3 regions of the Rhizobium sp. O111 genome follow, and region 1 is predicted to be linked to each of the others. Evidence: predicted binding sites of a transcription regulator. Region 1 holds the regulator's gene; each other region holds the start of a gene.
The links. Region 1 encodes PhoB, which activates phosphate uptake and scavenging genes when phosphate is short. Its sites were predicted from a motif close to TGTCATNNANCTGTCAT; they were not measured.

Region 1 (3,274 bases):
GGTTGCATCCGTCAGCCGCTTGGCGAGACGCTCCTGACCGGGGATCTCGTAAATGTTGGAAAGGTGCCAGACCTTATCGGCCTGATCCTTCAGTGCTCCGACGACATGCGGGTGGCTATGGCCGACAGAGGTCACGGCAACGCCCGCGCCGAAATCGAGATATCGCTCGCCAGTTTCGGTGATCAGCCACACGCCCTCTCCTCGCTCGAACCGCAGCGGGGCACGAGAGTAGGTATCATAAAGCGGCGCGGCTTCAGCCATGGCGCGATCTCCTGTCATTCGCTCAATAATCGCCCGGACTCCGGCTAAAAAGCGGGTGCCCGGAAATGAAAAATGCCGCCTTTCGGCGGCGAGGGGCACTATTGTCTTTTCGCAGTGCGATGTCAACAAAACTGAGCTTTTGTCGCATGCGTCAAGCAAGCATCAGGGCGCCGGCGAGCTATCAACAGCTAATGTTGCAGAAATGACTCTACCACCCAGCAAGTTGGGGAAAACCGAGAAATCGATTCGCCGCGATTCAACCGACTCTTGTCACGGAGTCGCCCTCACTCTAGGTTAAAACTCAATTACTAGACTGCATGCGGCGGAACTAGTCACCAAAATCGAGCAAGCGTTTCTTGGTCCGGACACGTCCGTGCCATGGGTGAGGGATTCTGCCTACACCAACGCAATAAGGCGGAGACAGGGCATGAACTGGACAGACGAGCGCGTTGAAAGACTGAAGAAGCTTTGGGCCGAAGGCCTGAGCGCCAGCCAGATTGCGGCACAACTTGGCGGTGTAAGCCGCAACGCCGTCATCGGCAAGGTCCACCGTCTGAACCTGCCTGGCCGCGCCAAGGCCGGCGGCACGACGACGGCGACCAGAGCACCGAAGCGCCCGGCGGTTTCGACGCCCCGCCCCGCCAGCAACTTCAATTCCGCACGCATCTCGCCAAGCCGCGCCGTTGCCCGCCCGCAGGGCGCAGTGGCTCTCAAGGAAGAGATGGATATCGATGCGATCGAGGAAGTCCGTTACCGTCCCGCTTCCAACGTTGTCGTTCCGATCTCGCGCCGCCTCGGCCTCACGGAACTGACCGAGCGTACGTGCAAGTGGCCGGTCGGCGATCCGCTGACGGATGACTTCCACTTCTGCGGCTGCGAATCCCCTGACAACTCGCCATACTGCACCTATCACCAGCGCATGGCCTACCAGCCGGTCAACGAGCGCCGCAAGGCAGCCAACCGGGTCGCATGACCCGGAAAGCCGGATAAGGAACAAAAGAAAACGGGCCCTTGCGGGCCCGTTTTTCGTTGGATCGGATGAAATGGAAGCGCCTTACGCTTCCATCGAATAGCCGGCGCCGCGAACGGTGCGGATGACATCTTGCATGTTCGAGAAGTTGAGCGCCTTGCGCAGGCGGCCGACGTGTACGTCGACGGTGCGTTCGTCGACATAGATGTCATGGCCCCAGACGCCATCGAGCAGCTGCGAGCGGGAGAAGACACGGCCGGGCGACGACATCAGGAATTCCAGAAGGCGGAATTCGGTCGGTCCCAGGCGGACTTCGCGGCTCTTGCGGTGAACGCGGTGGGTTTCGCGATCGAGCTCGATATCGCCGCACTTCAGCAGCGAGGAGAGCACTTCCGGCTTGGCGCGGCGCAGCATCGCCTTGACGCGGGCGACGAGCTCAGGCGTCGAGAACGGCTTGACGACATAGTCGTCGGCGCCGGTCGACAGGCCGCGAACACGTTCGCTTTCCTCGCCACGGGCGGTCAGCATGATGATCGGCAGGCGCTCGGTCTCCGGGCGCATGCGCAGGCGACGGCACAGCTCGATGCCGGAAACGCCGGGCAGCATCCAATCGAGGATCAACAGGTCGGGCGTGCGTTCCTGCAGCCGGATTTCGGCCTCGTCACCGCGAAGGATGGTATCGACTTCGAAGCCTTCGGCCTCGAGGTTATAGCGAAGAAGCACGCTCAGTGCTTCTTCGTCTTCAACGACTGCTACTCTTGGGATCATTCGTCTCGGTCTCCTGGGGGCGTGGGTCCGGAACGCTTATTCCGTGACCGCGCCGACGGTGTTGGCGGTGTCGTCCTTCGGACGCTCGCCTTCCGGCTGGGCGCCGGTAGCCATGTAGTAGATGGTCTCTGCGATGTTGGTGGCGTGGTCGCCGATGCGCTCGATGTTCTTGGCGCAGAAGAGAAGATGCGTGCAGCTGGTGATGTTGCGCGGATCTTCCATCATGTAGGTCAGCATCTCGCGGAACAGCGAGGTGTACATCGCGTCGATTTCCTCGTCGCGCTCGCGGATCGACTTGGCGCGGTCGGCAACGCGGCTGGTGTAGACGTCGAGAACTTCCTTGAGCTGGACAAGCGCCAGTTCGGAAAGATGCTCGAGGCCACGAGCGAGCTTGCGCGGAACGCCCGTGCTCTGGACAGCGATGACGCGCTTGGCAGTGTTCTTGCCGAGATCGCCGACGCGCTCGAGATCGGCCGCGATGCGGATCGAGCCCATGATTTCGCGAAGGTCGGCGGCCATCGGCTGGCGGCGGGCGATGGTGATGATCGCCTTTTCGCCGATCTCGCGCTCGGCGTGATCGAGGATCACGTCGTCGGAGATGACCTTCTGGGCGAGCGAAGTGTCGCCGTTGACGAGCGCGCGAACAGCGTCGCCGACCATCTGTTCCGCGAGGCCGCCCATTTCGGAGATGCGGCGCGTCAGGAACTTGAGATCATCGTCATAGGCGGAATAGATATGTGTCGATGCCATGGGGCTTATCCTTGAATGTCCTGAGGTTTACCGGTTTCGGAGATCAGCCGAAGCGGCCCATGATGTAATCCTGGGTGCGCGGATCATCCGGGTTGGTGAACATCTTGTCGGTATCGTTCTCCTCGACGAGGTTGCCGAGGTGGAACATGGCGGTGCGCTGCGAAACGCGTGCTGCCTGCTGCATCGAGTGCGTGACGATGACGATCGTGTAGGCTTCGCGCAGCTCGTGGATGAGCTCCTCGACCTTGGCGGTCGCGATCGGGTCAAGCGCTGAGCAGGGCTCGTCCATGAGGATGACTTCGGGGCTGACAGCAATCGCGCGGGCGATGCACAGACGCTGCTGCTGACCACCCGACAGGCCGGTGCCGCCTTCATGCACGCGGTCCTTGACCTCGTTCCACAGGCCGGCGCGCTGCAGGCTCTGCTCGACGATGACGTCCATGTCGGCCTTCGCCTTGGCGAGACCGTGGATGCGCGGGCCGTAGGCGACGTTTTCGTAGATCGACTTCGGGAACGGGTTCGGCT
Region 2 (3,274 bases), 1.0 Mb from region 1:
TGACGGGCGAAATCACGCTTCGTGGTCGCGTCCTGCCGATCGGCGGATTGAAGGAAAAGCTGCTCGCCGCACTGCGCGGCGGCATCAAGACTGTTCTGATCCCGGAAGAAAACGCCAAGGACTTGGCGGAGATTCCGGATAACGTGAAGAACAACATGGAGATCATCCCTGTGTCCCGTATGGGCGAGGTGATCAAGCATGCTCTGGTCCGCAGACCGGAGGCGATCGAGTGGGATGGCACGGTGGAAACGCCTGTTATCGCAACGGTCGAAGGGCACGACGAAAGCGGCACTTCCATCGCTCATTGAGCCTTGTTTGCCACATTCGTGCCCTATTGCTTAAAAACCCTGAAAAGGCTGGCATTTTTGCCAGCCTTTTTTTGTGAAAACCGTACGGAGACGCTTGCTTTTCCTTTATTTGCAGGCTCTTTGGGGTGCGGCGGGCCTGATGCACCAAATTCCGTGCCCGGCTATAGATTTGAGTCGTTTCGAACCATTTGAAAGGGGTGGAAACATGAACAAGAATGAACTCGTGTCCGCAGTTGCCGAAAAGGCAGGACTCTCGAAGACCGATGCCGCTTCGGCCGTCGACGCTGTTTTCGAAGTTGTCCAGGCTGAACTCAAGGGCAAGGGCGACGTTCGCCTCGCTGGTTTCGGTAGCTTCACCGTTTCCCATCGCGCTGCCACCAAGGGCCGCAATCCGTCGACCGGCGCTGAAGTCGACATTCCGGCACGCAACGTGCCGAAGTTCACGCCCGGCAAGGGCCTGAAGGAAGCCGTCAACGGCTGATTGGATTTGCTTGGCAGCCGGGCAACGAGACCGGCAGCACAAGTATTCGAAGGGTTCGGCGAAAGCCGGACCCTTTTCGCATTTGCGAGACTTGCCGCGATCGCGGCTTTCAACTACGCATGGATCATTCTCAGGGCGGGGTGCAATTCCCCACCGGCGGTAAGAGCGCAAGCTTGAGCCCGCGAGCGCCTTTTCACCTCAGGTGAGAAGGGTCAGCAGATCCGGTTGAATTCCGGAGCCGACGGTCATAGTCCGGATGAAAGAGAATGAGCAGGGTACGCGGGGCGGCATCGTCCGCCGCGTCGGCACCCGCGTTCATGCGTCCTGATTTATGTTGGTCCTTTTGTTCGGATGAATGACATGAATCAGACTACCCATATTTCCATATCCGCATCGCGTGCGCTTGCCGGCGCAAGCTGGATGGTGCTTGCCGGCATCGCCTTTGCTGTTCTCAACGTCGTCACCCAATGGCTGACGATGACCCTGGCCTTTCCGTCGGCCTCGGTCGCCTTCTGGCAATATGCCTTCGCGCTCGTCTTCTCGCTACCCTTCCTGTGGAAGACCGGCCTTGGCGCGATGCGCACCCAATACCCCTGGCGCCACATCGTTCGCGTCGTGCTGGCCGCCCTCGGTGTCCAGACCTGGGTCGCTGGTCTTGCGAGCGTGCCGATCTGGCAGGCGATCGCGCTGGTCATGACCTCGCCCTTCTTCATCATCCTCGGCGCCCGCCTGTTCCTCGGCGAGCGGGTAGGGGCAGTGCGCTGGGGCGCCACGGCCTGTGGCTTCGCCGGAGCAATGATCATCCTGCAGCCCTGGTCGGACAGTTTCAGCTGGGCGGCACTGTTGCCGATCCTTTCGGCGCTGCTCTGGGGCGCCTCGTCACTGATCACCAAGAGCCTGACGGGGATCGAGAAGCCGGAGACGATCACGGTCTGGCTGCTCGTGCTCCTCACGCCCGTCAACGGCGGTCTCGCCTTTGCGGCCGGCTTCGCGATGCCAACAGGCACGGTGTTGATGCTGCTCGTCGCCGCCGGCCTGCTGACGGCGATCGCCCAGTATCTTCTGACGCTCGCCTACAGCGCCGCCGATGCCGCCTATGTCCAGCCCTTCGACGATCTGAAGCTGCCGCTCAACGTTCTCGCTGGCTGGTTGGTCTTCGGCTATGCGCCCGCGGGCTATTTGTGGCTAGGTGCGGGCCTGATTCTCTGCGCCTCGCTATTCCTCATGCGCCACGAGATGAAGCGCGAGCGCGGATCCGCATAACAGATCTGCTCCGGGCGCTCACGAGATTGTCATGTGGATGGCAATGAGTGCCCGGCATATGTCACATCGCTGTAATGCAAACCCCATAGGCGGAGGGCGTTTCTTCGCAATGCCAATTGGGGGTATCTCTTATGAAGACCATTATTTCCGCGGCCGCTGCCGTTCTCTTCACGGCCGGCGTTGCCGCCGCTTCCGACTATGTTTCCTATCTCGACTATCCGCAGCCGAAGGACGACAGCAAGGAGTTCTTCACGGCGATCGAAATTCCGCAGGGAAGCTTCACCAAGTATGAAATCGACGCCAAGACCGGCCACATCGTCGTGGACCGCTTCCAGTCGATGCCGGTTATCTACCCGGCCAACTACGGCTCCATCACCAGCTCGCTTGGCGGTGACGGCGATCCGCTCGACGCTCTGGTCTATACCCGCGAGCCGGTTGTTCCGGGCGCCATCATCAAGGTTCGTGCGATCGGCGTGCTGAACATGATCGACGGCGGCGAACGGGACGACAAGATCGTTGCCGTTCCGGCCAGCGACATCGACCCGAGCTACGACAAGATCAAGGAAATCACCGATCTTCCCGAGATCGAGCAGCAGCGCCTGCAGGCCTTCTTCCGCGTCTACAAGCAGCTGCCGGAAAAGCGTAAGGTTGTCGAGCTGAACGGCTTCGAAAACGCCGAGAAGGCACAGGCCGAAGTCGCCGCCGCCATCAAGGCTTACGCTGAAAAGAAGTAATCCGGGCAAAGCCCAGGTAAGGAAATGGCCGGGTCGATGCCCGGCCATTTCTGTTTGGTGAAATAGTTATAGCTGTTACCAGCGCTGGTGCACATGCGGCGCGATCAGCCGGTCATAGATCTCGTGGCTCGCGGCCATCACCTCATGCGTCAGCGGCGCAAGGCTGGCGGCTGCCGCATTGGCTTTCGCCTGCTCGGCGTTGCGGGCGCCAGGAATGACCACCGTGACGGCATCGCTCATCAGGATCCAGCGCAGCGCGAACGCCGCCATCGTGGCGCCCTCGGGAACCAGCTTGCGAACCTCTTCCACCGCCTGCAGGCCGACCTCGAACGGAACGCCCGCGAAGGTCTCGCCGACATCGAATGCTTCGCCATGGCGGTTGAAGTTGCGATGGTCGTCGCTCGCAAACGTCGTCTCACGGCTGATCTTGCCAGAGAGCAGGCCGCTTGCCAGCGGGACGCGGGCGATGACGGCAATATTCTTTTGCC
Region 3 (3,274 bases), 3.1 Mb from region 1:
GGCGAAGAGGTCGAACACTTCGTTGATGACTTCCTCGTGGCGGCCATCGGGACGGTCGATCTTGTTGATCGCGACGATCGGACGGAGGCCGACCTTCAGCGCCTTGGAGACGACGAACTTCGTCTGCGGCATCGGGCCTTCAGAGCTATCGACCAGAACGATCGCGCCATCCACCATCGACAGGATACGCTCGACTTCACCACCGAAGTCGGCGTGGCCGGGGGTGTCGACGATGTTGATGCGAACACCCTTCCACTCGACCGAGGTCGCCTTGGCAAGGATCGTGATACCGCGTTCCTTTTCCAGGTCGTTCGAGTCCATCACGCGTTCCGCAACGCGCTGGTTTTCGCGGAACGAACCGGACTGTTTCAGGAGCTCGTCGACCAGTGTCGTCTTGCCATGGTCAACGTGCGCGATAATCGCGATGTTGCGAAGTGCCATATGTCTATATCTCTGAGGCTGGGGCGCCACGCTGGGAGGGCGCCAATTGCATTGGGGCGGCTCTTACAGTGTTTTTCGCGAATGCGAAAGGGGGGAGCCTGGAATGAGAGGAATGCACGTATAGCACGGATCGCATCAGCTCGTCCTTTCGGGGTCGAGCACCACCCGCCAGAGCTCCTGGTCGTTGCGATCCATCAGCCGCACCGTCAGCTGCTCGCTGGCACCATCGATATCGACGAGACCGAAGAACTGCATGCCTGCTGATGGCGGCAGGTTCTGCTCGGTCCCACCGGGCGCCGCCTTCATGAACTTGACCTCTGGCCCGAAGGTCATGTCGAGCTCCTGCGGCCCGTAGGTGCCCGAATGCAACGGTCCGGCCACGAATTCCCAGAACGGCAGGAACTCGCGGAACTTCGCCCGCTCGGGACTATAGTGATGCGCCGCCGCGTAATGCACGTCGGCCGTCAGCCAGATCATGTTCGATATCCCGGCATCGCGGATGAAGCGCAGGAGATCGGCGAATTCGAGCTCGCGACCGAGCGGCGCGCCATTGTCGCCATTGGAGATCGATTCTGCTCCGCGCCGGTTGCCATAATCGTCCCAGATGACGAGACCAATCGGCAGATCGCAGGCGATCACCTTCCACGTCGCCGTCGAGCGCACCAGTTCGCGCTTCAGCCACGCCACCTGCCGCTCGCCGAATATCCGCGACTGCGGCGAAAGCTTTTCGTCCAGCCCATGGCTGTTCGGCCCGCGATAGGAGCGCAGATCGACGAAGAACACGTCGAGCAGCGGCCCATAGGAAACCTTGCGATAGATCCGCCCCGGCTCGGCCGCGACATGGCGCGTCGGCGTCATCTCGTGAAAGGCTCGTGCCGCCCGTGCCGAAAGCACCGCGACCGACTTCTCCTTGTAGCGATCGTCATGGCTGAGATCGGTCGACGGCGACCAGTTGTTCAGCACCTCGTGATCGTCCCACTGGTAGAAGATGGGGCAGACGGCGTTGAGCGATTTCACATGCTCATCGAGCAGATTATAGGTCCATTGCCCGCGAAACTGGTCGAGCGTCTGGGCGATTTCGCGCTTGGCCTCGGTGACGACTCGGTTCTTCCAGACCCCGCCGCCGCGCAGCGAAATCTCGTCGGGAACGGGATTGTCGGCATAGATCGTGTCGCCGGAATGGATCATGAAATCCGGCCGGTGATAGGCGATCGTCGAATAGGTCCGCATCCCCTCCTCATCGATCCCCCACCCCTGCCCCACCGTATCGCCCGACCAGACGAAGCGGATATCGCGGCGGGAGACGGGCGCGGTGCGAAACTGCCCGAGGATCGGCTCCGACCGGCTGTTGATGTCCTGGATATCCGCCGCCCGGAAACGATAGAACACCTCCTGATCGGCAGGCAGATCCTGGAGCAACAGCTTCGCGGTCAGGTCGCTGTCAGGCGTGACATCGATCGGCGGCAGCCTCACGGCGTTGGAGAACTTGTCTGATGTCGAGTATTCCACGAAGAGCCGCGACGGCCGATCCACCCGCGTCCAGATGACGCCCGAGGTCTGATCGACATCGCCGGACTGCACGCCCGAGGTAAACACCGGCCGGCTGGACGATCCGCGCGCATAATAGGGCATCGCCAGCCCCGCCACGGCAAATCCGCCAACCGCTCCCATCGAGGATAAGAAACGGCGGCGAGTCGGTTCCGTCAGTGTCATCGGGTGGCGCATCCGGCTTGGCAATCGGGACGATCTCCCGCACCCCGCCTATGCCCACCCCACATGTCACCCACTTGACGCCGCCATGACGGTTTTCCGAAGGTTTGGCGACAGTTTTGTGTTGGGATGGGTGGGGTTTGCGTCTCGCTTGGCTATCCGAGGCGCCGGCTCTCGCTTACGCTGCGGCCAAGGATTACCCCCCTCTGTCCTGCCGGACATCTCCCCCACAGGTGGGGAGATCGACTCGTGGTCTGCTCTCAGCCAAACAATGAGAGTGGAGCGAGCGGCCGCGCCCAGCCAATCTCCCCACCTGTGGGGGAGATGCCCGGCAGGGCAGAGGGGGGTATCACACCCACAAAGCCCGAAGGGGTATCAACTCAATCGCAAGAGCCGCTACCCCACCCCAACATCAAACAAACAACCTACGCATCACTCCCCGCCAACTCCTCGAACGTCGCCAGCCCACGCTTCACCAGCATCGCATCCGGGCTCGGCAGCTTGCCGCGGAATGCCCGGTAGGTATCCTCCGGATCGACCGACCCGCCCACCGAATAGACGTGATCGCGCAGCTTTCGCGCAATCTCGCCATTGAACGCATCGCCCGTCTCCTCGAAGGCCGAAAACGCATCGGCGTCGAGCACTTCCGACCACATGTAGGAGTAATAGCCCGCCGAATAACCGCCGGCGAAGATATGCTGGAAGTGCGGCGAGGCGTGGCGCATCACCATCGACTTCGGCATGCCGAGCTCTTTCAGCACCTCGGCCTGCACCGCCATCGGATCGGCAACCTCGTCCCGCGTATGAAACGCCATGTCGACCAGAGCGGACGAGGTGAACTCCACCGTGTTGAACCCGGCATTGAAGCTGCGCGCAGCCAGCACCTTGTCGAGCAAATCCTGCGGCATCGGCTTGCCGGTCTCGAAATGCACGGCGTACTGCTTCAGGATCTCAGGCACCGTCAGCCAATGCTCGTAAAGCTGCGACGGCAGTTCGACAAAATCGCGCGACACGCCGGTGCCCGACACGGAAGGGTAGGTCACGTTGGAGAGCATGCCGTGCAGCGCATGGCCGAATTCGTGGAACAGCGTGCGAGCATCATCCAGCGACAAGAGCGCCGGCT

Region 2: a site for PhoB is predicted at 2,112-2,128, ahead of ACVTFQ_RS05910 (inorganic diphosphatase). Genes of this name have one in related genera too.
Region 3: a site for PhoB is predicted at 2,229-2,245, ahead of ACVTFQ_RS16465 (alkaline phosphatase D family protein). Genes of this name have one in related genera too.

What each region holds. Positions count from the first base shown of each region.
Region 1 is NZ_JBSHXL010000001.1:142,248-145,521, reverse strand. Features, by position in the region: gene ACVTFQ_RS00725 (aspartate aminotransferase family protein) at 1-261, opposite strand, end outside; gene ACVTFQ_RS00720 (GcrA family cell cycle regulator) at 689-1,234, shown strand; gene phoB (phosphate regulon transcriptional regulator PhoB) at 1,316-1,999, opposite strand; gene phoU (phosphate signaling complex protein PhoU) at 2,036-2,749, opposite strand; gene pstB (phosphate ABC transporter ATP-binding protein PstB) at 2,793-3,274, opposite strand, start outside.
Region 2 is NZ_JBSHXL010000001.1:1,146,514-1,149,787, forward strand. Features, by position in the region: gene lon (endopeptidase La) at 1-308, shown strand, start outside; gene hupB (DNA-binding protein HupB) at 514-789, shown strand; FMN riboswitch at 912-1,061, shown strand; gene ACVTFQ_RS05905 (DMT family transporter) at 1,150-2,052, shown strand; gene ACVTFQ_RS05910 (inorganic diphosphatase) at 2,184-2,786, shown strand; gene ACVTFQ_RS05915 (aldo/keto reductase) at 2,862-3,274, opposite strand, start outside.
Region 3 is NZ_JBSHXL010000001.1:3,285,585-3,288,858, forward strand. Features, by position in the region: gene typA (translational GTPase TypA) at 1-441, opposite strand, end outside; gene ACVTFQ_RS16465 (alkaline phosphatase D family protein) at 577-2,154, opposite strand; gene ACVTFQ_RS16470 (M3 family metallopeptidase) at 2,577-3,274, opposite strand, start outside.